DNA from 2 places in the Streptomyces sp. NPDC002853 genome. Region 1 is predicted to be linked to the other one. Evidence: riboswitches for the same ligand, from Rfam matches in the RefSeq annotation. Region 1 holds a riboswitch; the other holds the start of a gene.

Evidence for each region. A riboswitch is a leader RNA that binds a small molecule or an ion and turns the genes downstream of it on or off. The one in region 1 is predicted to bind cyclic di-AMP.
Region 2: another riboswitch for cyclic di-AMP. It lies ahead of ACWD02_RS36610 (M23 family metallopeptidase); the one in region 1 lies ahead of ACWD02_RS13355 (C40 family peptidase).

Annotation. Positions count from the first base shown of each region.
Region 1 is NZ_JBSFUS010000004.1:458,492-465,938, reverse strand. It holds gene bioB (biotin synthase BioB) at 1-571, opposite strand, end outside; gene ACWD02_RS13390 (8-amino-7-oxononanoate synthase) at 736-1,878, shown strand; gene ACWD02_RS13385 (DUF397 domain-containing protein) at 1,879-2,103, opposite strand; gene ACWD02_RS13380 (helix-turn-helix domain-containing protein) at 2,113-2,973, opposite strand; gene ACWD02_RS13375 (ATP-binding protein) at 3,244-3,705, shown strand; gene ACWD02_RS13370 (LysR family transcriptional regulator) at 3,694-4,605, opposite strand; gene ACWD02_RS13365 (LysE family translocator) at 4,716-5,345, shown strand; gene ACWD02_RS13360 (DUF6328 family protein) at 5,323-5,895, opposite strand; gene ACWD02_RS13355 (C40 family peptidase) at 6,043-6,516, opposite strand; cyclic di-AMP (ydaO/yuaA leader) riboswitch at 6,520-6,683, opposite strand; gene ACWD02_RS13350 (hypothetical protein) at 7,049-7,357, opposite strand; gene ACWD02_RS13345 (ATP-dependent Clp protease proteolytic subunit) at 7,365-7,447, opposite strand, start outside.
Region 2 is NZ_JBSFUS010000016.1:19,288-26,734, reverse strand. It holds gene ACWD02_RS36635 (DEAD/DEAH box helicase) at 1-472, shown strand, start outside; gene ACWD02_RS36630 (amino acid permease) at 605-2,128, shown strand; tRNA gene ACWD02_RS36625 (tRNA-Lys) at 2,239-2,311, shown strand; tRNA gene ACWD02_RS36620 (tRNA-Met) at 2,453-2,526, shown strand; gene ACWD02_RS36615 (PP2C family protein-serine/threonine phosphatase) at 2,675-3,832, shown strand; cyclic di-AMP (ydaO/yuaA leader) riboswitch at 4,035-4,181, shown strand; gene ACWD02_RS36610 (M23 family metallopeptidase) at 4,193-5,278, shown strand; gene ACWD02_RS36605 (aldo/keto reductase) at 5,410-6,354, shown strand; gene ACWD02_RS36600 (PrsW family glutamic-type intramembrane protease) at 6,351-7,447, opposite strand, start outside.

The DNA.
Region 1 (7,447 bases):
CCGTGTCCACGCGGTCGGCGTAGGTGTGGGTCGTGGTGATCTCGCCGTACGTGCTCTCGGACGTATTGAGGTTGTGGTTGTACGCGTCGGCGCCCGCGGTGCGCAGTTTGTCCGCCTGGCCCGCGGAGAGCAGACCGAGGCACGCGCACACCTCGACGCCGTCGTTCTGCTCCTTGATGGCTTCGATGGTCTGCGAGACCCGGTCGACGTCACGGTCGGTCGGACCGCGGCCGCTGGCGACCAGGCAGACCCGCTTGGCGCCGCCCGCCACTCCGGCGGCCGCGGCCTGCGAGGCCTCGGCGGGCTTGAGCCAGGTGTACTTGAGGATGCCCGCCGTCGAGCCCAGGCGCTGCGAACAGTACGAGCAGTCCTCCGGGCAGAGCCCCGACTTGAGATTGACCAGATAGTTGAGTTTCACCCGGCGCCCGAACCACAGCCGCCGTACCTTCCCGGCGGCGGCCACCACGTCGAGAAGCTCGTCGTCGGACGTGGCCAGCACGGCCAGCGCCTCTTCACGGGTCGGCAGCTCGCGCCGAAGCCCCTTGTCCACCAGCGTGTTCAGCAGATCCATGGCGCTGATCCTTACGCACGGGGGCCCCGCTTTCCAAGGAGACTTCGCACAACAGAAAGGCTGGGAGGTGTGGGTATTGCCACATCCTGGCCCGGTGGCCGGACGGCTAGGGTCTGTGCACTGTCTACAAACCGGCCAGTGCTGACGACCCGGAGGGGACCCCCATGGCGAGCTCGCCGTTCGACTGGATCGACGAGCAGGCGAGCCTGCGCGCACGGGCCGGACTCGTCCGTACGCTGCGTCCCCGCCCCGCCGACGCCGGCGGTCTCCTCGACCTGGCGAGCAACGACTATCTGGGCCTGGCCAGGCACCCGCGGATCACCGAGGGCGCGGCGGCCGCGGCCCGGCGCTGGGGCGGCGGAGCCACCGGCTCCCGGCTGGTGACCGGCTCCACCGAACTGCACGCGGAACTCGAACGCGAGCTGGCCGAGTTCTGCGGATTCGAGGCCGCCCTGGTCCTTTCCTCCGGGTACGCCGCGAACCTCGCCGCCGTCACCGCCCTCGCCCCGCACGGTTCGCTGATCGTCTCGGACGCGGGCAACCACGCCTCGCTGATCGACGGCTGCCGCCTGGCGCGCGGTGGGACGCAGGTGGTGCCGCATGCCGACACCGAAGCGGTGCGCAAGGCACTGGACACGCACGCGGGCCGCGCGATCGTCGTCTCGGACACCGTCTTCTCGGTCGACGGGGACGCGGCCCCGCTGACCGAACTCAGTTCCGTGTGCCAGGAGTTCGGCGCCGGTCTCGTCGTCGACGACGCCCATGGGCTCGGCGTGCTCGGCGACGGCGGCCGCGGCGCCCCGCAGGGGGCCGGGCTCGCGGGCACGGACCACACGGTGGCCACGGTCACCCTGTCGAAGTCCTTCGGCAGCCAGGGCGGTGCGGTCCTCGGACCCGCCAAGGTCATCGACCACCTGGTCAACGCAGCCCGGACCTTCATCTTCGACACGGGGCTCGCGCCCGCCGCCGTGGGCGCCGCCCTCGCGGCCCTGCGGTTGCTGCGCGCGGAGCCGGAGCGCGCCGCACGGGCGCGCGCAGTCGCGGCCGAGCTGCATGAACGCCTCACGGCGGAGGGTCTTACGGCGGTACGTCCCGACGCCGCCGTCGTCTCCGTGCGTGCGCCGTCACCGGAAGCGGCCGTGCGGTGGGCCGCCGACTGCAGGGGCGCGGGCCTTGCCGTCGGATGCTTCCGTCCGCCGTCGGTGCCCGACGGCATCTCGCGGCTGCGGCTGACCGCCCGTGCGGATCTCACCGACGGACAGATCGCCGATGCCGTACGAGTGATCAGCCGCGCCGCACCCCGGTAGTCACCGGAGGCCGTGGACGAAGGCCTCCCATGTCGTGGGCGAGAAGAGCAGGGCGGGCCCTGCCGTGTTCTTCGAGTCACGCACGGCGAGCAGCCCCTGCTTCGGCCCTGAAGCGAGCGAGGCTGTCTCCACACAGTTGTTCATGCCGTTGCTGCGACTGCTGCGGTACCACCGTGCGCCGTACAGAGAGGTGCTTGAAGGTACGTGCCGAGGCAGTGCCGTCATGGTGCCCCCTTACGCGCCGTCACGTATCCCGGCGATGTGATCCGTTGATTCCTCGGGCGAAAGCGCCTTTCCCTGAAGGGAGTTGAAGGCCTCCGTGTAGGCCTGGAGGTCTTCTTTCCGTTCGAGGTAGAGGCTACTCGTCAAGTGGTCGAGAACAACCACATCCAGATCAGCAATGTTCGGAAATGAGAAAATAACGAAAGGGCCGATGAGGCCCACGTGCTCTCCGGCGGCGAACGGCAACACCTGAAGTCGTACATGAGGCAACTGTGCCGCCTCCAGTAACCGTTTCAACTGGCCCGCGAGCACCGCGCTGCCGCCCACCGGCCGGTGCAGCACCGCCTCGTCCAGGATCACGCTCAGTCGCAGCGGCGGGGCCGTGCGCAGCACGTCCTGACGGGCGAGACGCACCTCCACCAGCGTGTCCACCTGCTGTTCGGGCAGCCCGTCGAGCGCGGCCCGCGTCACCGCACGCGCGTAGTCCGGCGTCTGCAACAGGCCCGGCACGACGCTGGTCTCCAGGGTGCGCATCCGACAGGCCTGCGACTCCAGGCTGATGAAGTCGCGGTAGGCGGGCGGCAGCAGCTCGCGATAGGCGTGCCACCAGTGGCGCCGTCCGCCGTCGTCGTCCGAGCCCGCCAAGGCCACCAGCAACTGGCGGAGCTGGGGGTCCGCCACCTCGTACGCGTCGAGCAGCAGACCTACGTCGGCCGCCTTGACGCTGCTACGCCCCGTCTCGATCCGGCTGACCTTCGACTGATGCCAGCCGACCCGGTCCGCCGCCTGGCCACTGGTGAGCCCGGCCTGCGTGCGTAACGCACGCAGTTCGGCGCCGAGTTTCCGGCGGCGCACCGCGGGACCGTACCGCATGTCCGTCTCCTTCCCGACGGAGCGTTTCTTTTCGGCCTCCCCCGGGCCGTTCAGGGGCGACAGTAGAGGAAGCGCCGACCTCGCGCCCAAATACGGTCTCTCGTAGCAGAGTTCACCGCTTTGAGCGACAGATATATGCACATCTTGGTGGATGGCCACCTCTCAGGGGTCCAAGAGTGGCAGTCTGGCGCGAAGCACCATTCCGGGACTGTCCTCGTGCCTTCGCTACGAGTCGGAGCCGAGCCCCGGTGGGAAAGGGACAGCGTCGCCATGGCAGACCTTCAGGAAGCATCCGTCACCCTGCCGAGCGATCCTGCCTCGGTCTCCGCGGCCCGGAAATACGTCTCGACCATCCTGGCCGAGTGGGGCCTGCCGGGCGGGACCGAGGCGGCCGACACGGTCCGGCTCATCGTCTCCGAGCTGGCCACGAACGCCGTCCAGCACACCCGGGGCCAGTCGCCCACCTTCCGGGTGGACATCGAGCTGGACCGGGACGAGCAGCTGCGCATCGGTGTCACCGACAGCCACCCCCGCTACCCCAAGCGGCTGCCCGCCGCCGTCCAGCAGGACAACGGCCGGGGCCTGGTCATCATCCGCTGGCTGACCATGGAGTGCGGCGGCAGACTGTCGGTCACGCCCACTCCCGAGGGCGGCAAGACGGTCTGGATCGAGCTGCCGTGGACCGTGCCCGTCCGCGGCGAGGCCCCGGCCCCCTCGCCCTCACCCCGCTGAGCGGCCGAACGCACCCCGGAGCAGGGCACGGAAGGTGTCCGCCGCCGGATGCGACACATCGGTGCGGTGGACGACCGAGATCGTGCGCCGCAGATTGCCCGGCTCCAGCGGTCTCGTCCCCACCGGGGTGGCCGCCGTCCGCGCCACCATCTCCGGTACGACGGCGACGCCGAGCCCCGCGCTGACCAGTGCGCACACCAGCGCGTAGCCCGGAGTGTCGACCAGGACCGCGGGTGTCGCGCCGGCCCGTCCGAGCGCGGACTCCACGCCCTGCCGGGACGGATGGGTCGGCGCCATGCTGATGAGCGGCTGTCCGGCGAGTTCGCTCAGGGGCAGCCGCGACGAGGCGCTCGCGAGCGCGTGGCCCGGCGAGGTCACCAGGACCAGCTCCTCGACCAGGATCGGCTCCGCGCTCACGGACGCGGGCAGCGCCACCGGATCCGCGGGCTCGTAGGTGTGCGTGAGGGCCAGGTCGACATCGCCCGCTGCCACGGCCGCGATGCCGAGCGGCGGTTCATAGCCCCGTACCGTCAGATCGATGTCCGGGTGGGCGCGGCGGAACGCGGTCAGCGCGGGCGGCACCAGATGGATTCCGGCGGTGGTGAAGGTCCCCACGCGCAGCCTGCTGCCGGACAGGCCGGCCAGCTGGGTCAGTTCGTGCCGGGCCTGCTCCATCTCGTCCAGGACCCGGCGGGCCCGCGCGAGCAGCAGCTCACCCGCGCCGGTCAGCCGCGCCCCGCGGTGATGCCGGACCAGGAGAGCGGTGCCCGCCTCCCGTTCGAGCTTGGCCAGCTGCTGGGAGAGGGCGGGCACGGTGTAGCCGAGGCGTTCGGCGGCGCGGGTGATCGACCCGGCCTCGGAAACCGCCACCAGTGCGGCGAGCCGCGTCGGGTCGTACATGGTCTCTCCCGGCGGCGTGGGGGTGAACGGCTGGAGTAAACAGCTGCTTAAGGCAGACCCAGGATATTCCACATACCTGCTGAAGGCAGAAGAACGGCAGGGTGGATGCCATGGACGCAGAACTGGTCGCTTTCACCGGGGTCGCCGCCGGCCTGGTCGCCATGCCGGGCGCCGACTTCGCCGTCGTGGTGCGCAACGCCCTCACCTCCCGCCGCGCCGGAGTCGCCTGCGCGATCGGTGTGGCGGGCGGGCTCCTGGTGCACACGGCGCTCGCGGTGGCCGGGGTCGCGGCGGTCCTCACGGCGGTGCCCACGCTCTTCACGGCGCTGCAGGCGCTGGGCGGGGCCTATGTGCTGTACCTGGGGTATCGCGCGCTGCGGTCGGCGGCGCGGCCTGCGGGGAACTCCGGCGTGCAGGAGGACGCGGGGCACGAGGCGGTCGGGGGCAGTCTGCGGCAGGGCTTCCTCACCAACGTCCTCAACCCCAAGGCGCCGATCACCTTCCTCAGCGTGCTGCCGCAGTTCGTGCCCGCGGGCAGTCCCGCGATGCCGAGGACCCTGCTGCTCGCGTCGATCATCGTGGCTCTCGCCCTGGTGTGGTTCCCGGTCCTCGCGCTCCTGGTCGACCGGCTGGGACGGTGGCTGCGCAAGCCGCGTACGGCCCGTGCGATCGAGGGAGGCACGGGCGTCGCGCTGAGCGTGCTCGGACTCGTGCTCCTCACCGAGGCCGCGATGGTCTGACGTCGTCCGAGCCGTCCGGTTCCTCGTCGTCGCGCGCACGGCGCAGCAGCAGGGGGAGCAGCCCCCACAGGCCCGAGCACACCACGAGCGTGGCCGCGCTCGCGATGATCCCGCCGGTGCGGCCCACGGCCACGTCGACGACCAGGAGCACGGCACCCGAGACCGCGAACACCAGGACCACGAGACCGATGCCGGCGAGACGGGACGAGACGCGCACGATCAGCGGCTTGGAGTGCTTCCCGAACAGCGACCTGTGCACGGCCGCCGGCGCGGTGAACAGCGCCGCGGCGAGCACGGCGAGCAGCAGCGTGGTGACGTATGTGGCGCGCTGCACCGTGTCGAGCGAGGGGAAGCGCTCGGTGAAGGCGAGCGTCAGGAGGAAGGCGAAGAGGATCTGCACCCCGGCCTGCGTGACGCGCAGTTCCTGGAGGATCTCCGCGAAGTTGCGGTCGGCGCGTTCGAAGCGCGTCTCGTTGCGCGGTGGGTCGTTGCGCGGTGGGTTGTCGCGCGGTGGGTCGTCCGAGGCGGGAGAACTGTTGTTTTCGGCCATGGCGCACGAGTATCCGCGCCGACGCCCGCCACGCCAGGCGGGCGCGCCGACCGGAGGACCTGCCGGGGACCGCCCGGGGGCCGGCCGGGCGGCGGCAGCAGCCCTGAGGCCCCCGCCGCCGCCCGGCCGACGGCCGGTGACGGATGATCAGCGCACCCTGCCGTACGAGACGCTCTTCGTCCAGATCTTCTCGAGCCGCACCTTGGTGTTCGACTTGGGGGCGTGCCAGATCCGGCCCTTACCGGCATAGATGCCGACGTGGTAGACGTTCCGGCCGGAGTGGAAGAAGACCAGGTCGCCGCGGACGCGGTTGGACGCGGAGACGTGGCGGGTCTTGTTGTACTGCTGTGCGGCGGTGCGAGGCAGCTTCTTGCCCGCGCGCTTGAAGGAGTACTGGGTCAGTCCCGAGCAGTCGAACCGGTGTGGTCCGGTGGCTCCGTAGCGGTACGGAGAGCCCTTCTTGGAGGCGGCGATCTTGAGCGCCTTCGTCCCGTGTGTCGCGGCCTCTGCTTCCGACGTGAGCCCTGGGGCCACAAGGGTGCCGCCCACGACGGCGAGCGTGAGGGCGGATACGGACCCGACCCTGGTGAGCAGCGACGGAACTTGATTCAGCGCAGTCATGCGCAACCCTTCGTCAACCGCCTGTGAAGGATGACCTGTCGGATTCGGGCTGACAAAGTTGCCCGGCCGCGTGCTGCGGCTTCACCCCAAGGGTCGGTGTCCGGACCTTCCGGACCGACCCGTCATGCCTGGGTCCTCCACTCCTGCCGATGCACCGATGTCGACCGGTCATCCGGGCGGCGGCAGGACTCGGCGTCCGCCCGGACCGCCCCGCCGCTGATGGCGGGGGCTTGTCGTCGGAGAGGATCTTGACCCGACATGGGGTCGAATTCCGAGCCGAAACGGCGTTTTGTGAGGCTCCTCACGGCTGAACCGTTCGGGTGGACACGGTCGGATTCGGGAGCCGAAGAGGGCGCCGGACGATCGTTCGACCAGCACCGGAACGAGGAATTCCGGCCCACGCGTACACAACTGACGCAACTGAAGACGTCTCGAAAAAGGACGAATGTCTACGCCGAATGAGGTAGCCCGTTTGGTTCGTTTGAGATCGCCCCCGGACGCAACGGAGTTCGAGGACCGGGGTGACGGGTGCTCAGGACGCCGCCGGCGGCGGCACGGTGACCCGCCCGGCCCGCCGCTCTCCGTCGAGCACGCGCAGCGCACGCGCCAGCGTCGGTGCGTGCACGGCGCTTTCACCCCGCTGGTGCATGAGCGTCAGCGCGTCCCGCAGGGCCGTCGCGCTGCCGACCAGGGCCTGGGCGGCGCGCAGTCCGCCGTAGGTGTCCGAGGTGCGGGCGGGGTTGATCCGGCCCAGCAGATCGACCACTTCGAGGTACCGGTCGATCAACTCGCCCTCGGCGCGGGTGAGTGCGGGCAGCGGGGGAAGTTCGGGCGGCAGCATCGGTGGCTCACCCTCCGTCCGGGGTGCGCGGGTCCGGGCCGCGCGGTGAGGACTTGCGGCTCGCGATGATCCGGTCCACCAGGCCGTAGT
Region 2 (7,447 bases), on a different contig from region 1:
CTTCAACCGTGACCGCAACGACCGTCCCTCGGGCGGTTTCCGTGGCGGTGACCGTCGTGAGGGTGGCGGCGGCTTTAACCGTGACCGCAACGACCGCGGTGGCTCCGGCTTCCGCCGTGACGACCGTCCGTCGGGCGGCTTCCGTGGCGGCGACCGTCGTGAGGGTGGCGACCGTGGCGGCTTCCGCCGTGACGACCGCCCGTCCGGCGGCGACCGTCGCGAGGGTGGCGGCGGCTTCAACCGTGACCGCAACGACCGTGGTGGCTCCGGCTTCCGCCGCGACGACCGCCCCTCCGGCGGCCACCGCGGCAGCGACCGTCCGTTCAACCGTGACCGCCGTGACGACCGCCCCTCCGGCGGCGCCCGCTCCGGTGGCCACGACCGCCCGTCGTTCAACCGTGACCGCTCCGGCACCGGCACCGGCTCCTTCGGCCGCCGTGACGACAAGCCGCGCTGGAAGCGCAACGGCTGACGCCTGCTGAGCAGTTGAACCGAAGGGCCCACCCCATCCGGGGTGGGCCCTTCGGCGTACGTACGTCTTTTGGTCACGTCTTTTGGTCAAACGTGACGCATGTCATGTCCCTGTCGTGGGCAACGCTCGTGCATGAAACCACCACCAGGCTCCGACGAGGAGCGCCTCGCCCAGCTCGGCTACACCCAGGTTCTGGCCCGCCGCATGTCCGCGTTCTCCAACTACGCGGTCTCGTTCACGATCATCTCGGTGCTGTCCGGCTGTCTCACCATGTACCTGTTCGGCATGAACACCGGCGGTCCCGCCCTGATCACCTGGGGGTGGGTCGGGGTCGGTCTGATGACGCTGTTCGTCGGGCTCGCCATGGCGGAGATCTGTTCCGCCTATCCGACCTCCGCCGGGCTCTACTTCTGGGCGCACCGGCTCGCGCCGCCGCGGACCGCGGCCGCGTGGGCGTGGTTCACGGGGTGGTTCAACGTGCTCGGGCAGGTCGCCGTGACCGCCGGGATCGACTTCGGGGCGGCCTCGTTCCTCGGCGCCTATCTGAATCTGCAGTTCGGGTTCGAGGTGAGCGAGGGGCGGACGATCATGCTGTTCGCCGCGATCCTCGTCCTGCACGGGCTGCTCAACACCTTCGGCGTGCGCATCGTCGGGCTGCTGAACAGCGTCAGCGTGTGGTGGCACGTCTTCGGGGTTGCCGTGATCGTCGGCGCGCTCGCCTTCTCGCCGGACTCACACCAGTCGGCGTCCTTCGTCTTCACCGAGTTCGTCAACAACACGGGGTGGGGCAGCGGGCTGTACGTGGCTCTCATCGGGCTGCTGATGGCTCAGTACACCTTCACCGGGTACGACGCCTCCGCGCACATGACCGAGGAGACGCACGACGCGTCCACCGCCGGGCCCAAGGGCATCGTCCGCTCCATCTGGACGTCGTGGATCGCGGGCTTCGTGCTGCTCCTCGGCTTCACGTTCGCCATCCAGTCGTACGACGGGGCCCGTGAGTCGGCGACGGGGGCTCCGCCCGCCCAGATCCTCCTCGACGCGCTCGGAGCGACCACGGGCAAGCTGCTCCTGCTCGTCGTCATCGGCGCGCAGCTCTTCTGCGGCATGGCGTCGGTGACCGCCAACTCCCGCATGATCTACGCCTTCTCGCGGGACGGAGCGCTGCCGTTCTCGCACATCTGGCACTCGGTCAACTCGCGTACGCGCACGCCTGTCGCGGCCGTCTGGCTCGCGGCCCTCGGCGCGCTCGTCCTCGGTCTTCCCTACCTGATCAACGTCACGGCGTACGCGGCGGTGACGTCCATCGCCGTCATCGGGCTCTACATCGCCTACGTCATCCCGACCCTCCTGAGGCTGCGCAAGGGCGAGGAATTCGAGCGCGGGCCCTGGCACTTGGGGCGCTTCTCCCGCCCGATCGGCATCGTCGCGGTGGCCTGGGTCGGCGTGATCACCGTGCTCTTCATGCTGCCGCAGGTCTCGCCCGTCACCTGGGAGACCTTCAACTACGCCCCGATCGCGGTCCTGGTGGTCCTCGGGTTCGCCGCCACCTGGTGGTTCGCTTCGGCCAGGCACTGGTTCCTGAACCCGGACCACGAGCGCACGGCGGCCCGCGAGGCGGCTAGGCGCGGGGCGCCGAAACCGGCCGACCCCTGAGCGCGCGGCGGCCGTTCCGGGCCCGTCGCGGAGCGCGCGACGGGCCCGGGAGGCGATACCCGATCGGACGGCCGGGCCTCTGCGGCTATGCTCGTGGGGTGCATCCGCACGGACCGTTAGCTCAATTGGCAGAGCAGTGGACTTTTAATCCATTGGTTGTGGGTTCGAGTCCCACACGGTCTACCGAGAAGGCCCAGGCCGGGGAGTTCCCCGACCTGGGCCTTCGGTGCGTTCGGCGGATGGCCTTCCCGCGGCCTGCCGGCAGGGCCCTCCGCAACCGGTTCGCTTTCACTCCCCCTGATGGCGTAGAGTTGCATTCAACGGCGCGGGGTGGAGCAGCTCGGTAGCTCGCTGGGCTCATAACCCAGAGGTCGCAGGTTCAAATCCTGTCCCCGCTACTAAAGACCGAAGGCCCGGATCCAGAAATGGATCCGGGCCTTCGGTGTTTTCCGCCGCGGTGAAGGCGCTGCCAGAGGACAGTCCGGCCGATAGCCCGGTCGGCCCACACCGGTCGCCCCACGCCGCCCCTCCGGGAACCCTGAGTGAGTGGGGCAGCGAGGAGGAATCGGCGGGGGCGGCGGCAGGCGTCCCGATGTCCGGCACGAGCGTGCGCTCGTGCGGGCTCTCCCCCTGCTGCTCATCGTCCTCGGGATCGTGTACGACGTCTCTACCCCGCCCAGGTTCACCGCCGTACCCCTGTTCACCGCGGCCCCGCTCATCGCAGCGCCCTTCTACTCGCTGCTCAGCACCGTCCTCATCGGCGCCGCCTCCTGCACCGCCGTGCTCGCCCTGCACTTCAAGACGAGCACCACCACCGACGTCGAGGCCGTCACCGAACTGATCACGGTGGCGACCGTCGCCGTTCTCGCCGTCGTCATCAACCGCGTCGTACGCCGCAGCGACAGACAGCTCGCGTCCGCCCGCTCCATCTCCGAGGCCGCCCAGCGCGCGGTGCTGCCGCAGCCGGACCCCCACATCGGCGGTCTCGACGTCGCGGCGCGGTACGAGGCCGCGGAGGCCGACGCGTTCATCGGCGGCGATCTGTACGCGGTGCAGGACACCCCGCACGGTGTCCGCGTCATCGTCGGCGACGTACGGGGCAAGGGCATGGGCGCGGTGGCGGCCGTCGCCGTGGTGATCGGGGCGTTCCGGGAGGCCGCCGAGCAGGAGACCACGCTGGAGGCCGTGGCGCAGCGCCTGGAGCGTGCCCTCGCGCGTGAGGGCACACGGCGCGACGGGCTCGACGCCTTCGAGGGATTCACCACGGCCGTCCTCGCGGAGATCCCGCACGGCGACGGTCTGGTGCGTCTCATCAACCGCGGGCACCCGGGCCCGCTGCTCCTGCGCGGCGACGGACGGCTGTGCGTCATGTCCGCCACCGAGCCCGCGCTGCCGCTCGGGATGGGCGACCTGGGCGCCTGGCCGGACCGCGCGGACGAGACGGAGTTCCCGCCGGGGGCGATGCTGCTGCTCTACACCGACGGGCTCTCCGAGGCGCGTGACGTCCGGGGCGAGTTCTACGACCCGGCGGCGCGGCTCGGCGGCCGGATCTTCCCGGGGCCGGGCGGCCCCGACGCGCTCCTGACGACGCTCGTCGAGGAAGTGCGGCGGCACACCGGGGGCGGGGGGACCGACGACATGGCGTTGCTCGCGGTGCGGCGGCCCCTGTCACCGGCCGTGACGGAAGGACACCACTCCGCATAACAACTGACGTACTGTCAAGGAGATGTGAAGCTCCGGTGTGTGAAGAAGTGGGGTCAACTCGCCCCGTTCCGGCCCCCGGTGTCCCGATAAGTACGTGCCATGTGCGTTAACGATCAGTCGGAACAGCTTGGAATACCGGCCCGCTGTCTATTAACGTTCGATAACGCAGCGCGGTCGTCCCAGCCGTCACTCGAGTCGGCTCCGCGCGCACGCGCCTAATCCCGAAAGGGAGCCGGGGAACCACTAATTGGGGTGAATCGGGCATCTGTGCCTCCGTGCCAGATGCTCGTAGGAGACCTTCCTGCTCCGAACCCGTCAGCTAACCCGGTAGGCGAGAAGGAAGGAAAGGAGTGCGCCCCAGTGGCGTCCAACCGCCCTGCCCCCCAAGGCGTTTACGTACCGAATGACGACGATTTCGGTGGGTACGACGACAATTCCTGGGAGGAATGGAACCCCACCGAGGAGTCCATCCGTCCCGTCCGCGGCAGGCACCGCGTCCACAAGCGGGGTGGTGGCGGGCTCGCCCGCAGCTCCACGGTTCTCGGCGTAGGCGTCATCGCCGCCGTCGGCGCGGGCGGCATCGCCACCGCGCAGGACGGCAAGCCCCCGGTCTCCATCGCGATGCCGGACCTCTCGGCCGTCACGGACTCGCTGCCGGAGGCCAAGTCGCTTCCGGGCGTGGGGTCCTTGATATCCGACGACTCGGCCGACTCGGGTTCCGCGGACAACGGCGTGGTGACCGCTGCAGCGCCGCTCAGTGCCGCCGGCCTCAGCGCCGCCGACACCGAGCAGGGCACCACGGACGCGGGCGAGGCACTGCGGGCCCGCATCATGGAGCAGGCGGAGAACCAGCAGGACCAGGCGGACGACGCGGTCCAGAAGGCCGCCGAGGAAGCCGCCGTCAAGCAGGCCGCCGCCCAGGCCGCCGCCAAGCAGACCGCGGCCGAGAAGAAGATCGCCGCCGAGAAGGCCGCCGCGAAGAAGAAGGCCGAGGCCGCCGCCAAGAAGAAGGCCGAGGCGGAGCGCCTGGCCAAGCTCGCGAAGAGCTACACGCTCCCCGTCGCCTCGTACACGCTCACCGGCACCTTCGGTCAGCCCGGCTCCATGTGGTCCTCCGGCTACCACACCGGCCTGGACTTCGCGGCTCCGACGGGCACGCCCATCAAGGCCGTCCACTCCGGCACCATCAAGGAAGCCGGCTGGGCTGGGGCGTACGGCTACCGCACGATCCTCGAACTCGACGACGGCACCGAGATCTGGCTCTGCCACCAGTCCTCGATGAGCGTCAGCGCCGGCCAGAAGGTCACCACCGGCGAGACCATCGGCCGCGTCGGCGCGACCGGCAACGTCACCGGCGCCCACCTCCACATGGAGGTCCACCCGGGCGGCGACTCCACCGGGGTCGACCCGGCGGCGTGGCTGCGCGGCAAGGGTCAGTCGATCTGAGGTAACCCCAGTACCCCGGCGGTCCTGGCGACAACCCCCCGACGTCAGGGCTGCCGGTCCGGCATGCCCGCTCCTCCCCGAAAGCGGGGGTCGTACGGAATTCCATGCTCCGTACAGGTGTTGATCCCCTCATGACTTCTCTCCGCAAGCTTGGCTCGTCCGACCTCGAGGTCTTCCCGCTCGCCCTGGGCGGCAACGTCTTCGGCTGGACGGCCGACGAGGCGCAGTCCTTCGACGTGCTCGACGCCTACACCGCCGCGGGCGGCAACTTCATCGACACCGCCGACGTCTACTCGGCCTGGGTGCCCGGCAACAAGGGCGGCGAGTCCGAGACCGTGATCGGCAACTGGTTCGCCGCGCGCGGCAACCGTTCCGACGTCGTGCTCGCCACCAAGGTCGGTGCCCACCCCGACTTCAAGGGCCTGTCCGCGAACACCATCAAGGCCGGTGCCGAGGAGTCGCTGCGCCGTCTGCGCACCGATTACATCGACCTCTACTACACGCACTACGACGACCCGGCCGTCCCGGTCGAGGAGGTCATCGGCGCGCTCGACGACCTGGTGACGTCCGGCAAGGTGCGCGCCATCGCCGCGTCCAACGTGACCCCCGAGCGGCTCCAGGAGTTCCTGGACTTCTCCGACCGCGAGGGCCTCGCGCGCTACTCGGTCCTTCAGCCGCACTACAACCTCGTCTCGCGCGACACGTACGAGGGCCCGCTGGAGCAGGTCGCCTCCCGCTCGGGCCTCGCCGCCGTCCCGTACTACGCGCTCGCCTCGGGCTTCCTGACCGGCAAGTACCGCCCGGGTGCGAAGGTCGACAGCGCGCGGGCCGAGGGCGCCGGCAAGCACCTGGAGACCGAGCGCGGCCGGCGTGTGCTCGCCGCGCTCGACGAGGTCGCCGAGGCCCGTGGCGCCGAGCTCGCGACGGTCGCCCTCGCGTGGCTCGCGGCCCAGCCGACGGTGGCGGCGCCGATCGCGTCGGCCCGTACGGTCGAGCAGCTGCCCGCGCTGCTCGCGGTGGGCGAGCTCGAACTGACGGACGCCGAGCTGTCGACGCTGACGGCGGCCTCGGCCTAGCCCCGGTAGGGGTTGTACGCGGGGTAGGGCATCGCCGGCTGGGCGTGCGGATATCCGTAGGGGTGCGGCTGCGCGTAGGGCTGCTGTGGCGCGTAAGGCTGCGCGTAGGGCTGTGGGTACGGCTGCCGGTATCCGTACGGCGGCGGCATCGGTACGAGTACGGGTGCCGTCGCGCGTGCCGCGTAGGCCAGGGCGGGGCGCGCGGCCTCGCGGCGCTCCCACAGCGCGTGCAGCAACTCCCGCTCCCGTACGACGAAGTCGGCGCCCGCCTTGCCCCGGCGTCCCCGGTGGCGCAGGAGCGCGAGAGACGTCGCGTACGCCTCGTACTGGGCGACCGCGCGGGCCGCGGCCTTGCCCTGGGTGTACGAGGCGTAGTCGCGGGCGAGGGTGCGGGCGCGCATCGTGCCGAGCGCGTACGGCTCGGGAGCGGTGAGCCAGCCCGCGATCGCGTAGGCGGGCAGTTCCGCGCGCACGACGCGCAGGGCGCGCTGCCTGGTCCAGATCGCCAGCCAGGTGAGCAGACCGAACGCGGGCAGCATGAACGTCGCGTACACCGCGAAGAAGCCGTACTCCCCGAAGCTGGCCGAGCCGTTCCACAGGGCGTGCAGGCCCATGGCGAGGAGCAGTCCGGCGAGCGGGAGCAGGACGCGCCGCCAGTTCTGCCGGCCGGTGCCGAGCGCGGCGATGCCGAAGCCGATGCCGGTGAGCACGGTGAACAGCGGGTGCGCGAAGGGCGACATCACGACGCGCACGAAGAAGGTCGCCGCCGTCACGGACGTGAGCCCGGTCTCGCCGTTGAGCTGGTCGGTGCCGAAGGCGCTGCCCAGGTAGAGGATGTTCTCGGTGAACGCGAAGCCGGTGGCGGTCACCCCGGCGATCACGACGCCGTCGACGATGCCGGTGAACTCGCGTCTGCGGAAGAGGAAGACGAGCAGTACGGCCGCGGCTTTCGCGCTCTCCTCGACGATCGGGGCTATGACCGTCGCGCCGAGGGTGTCCGCGCTGGTGGGGTCGGCCGTGGCGGTGGCTATCCAGCGGGTCGCGAAGCTGTTCGCGACGATGGCTATGAGGGCGGCGGCGCAGGCGCCCCAGG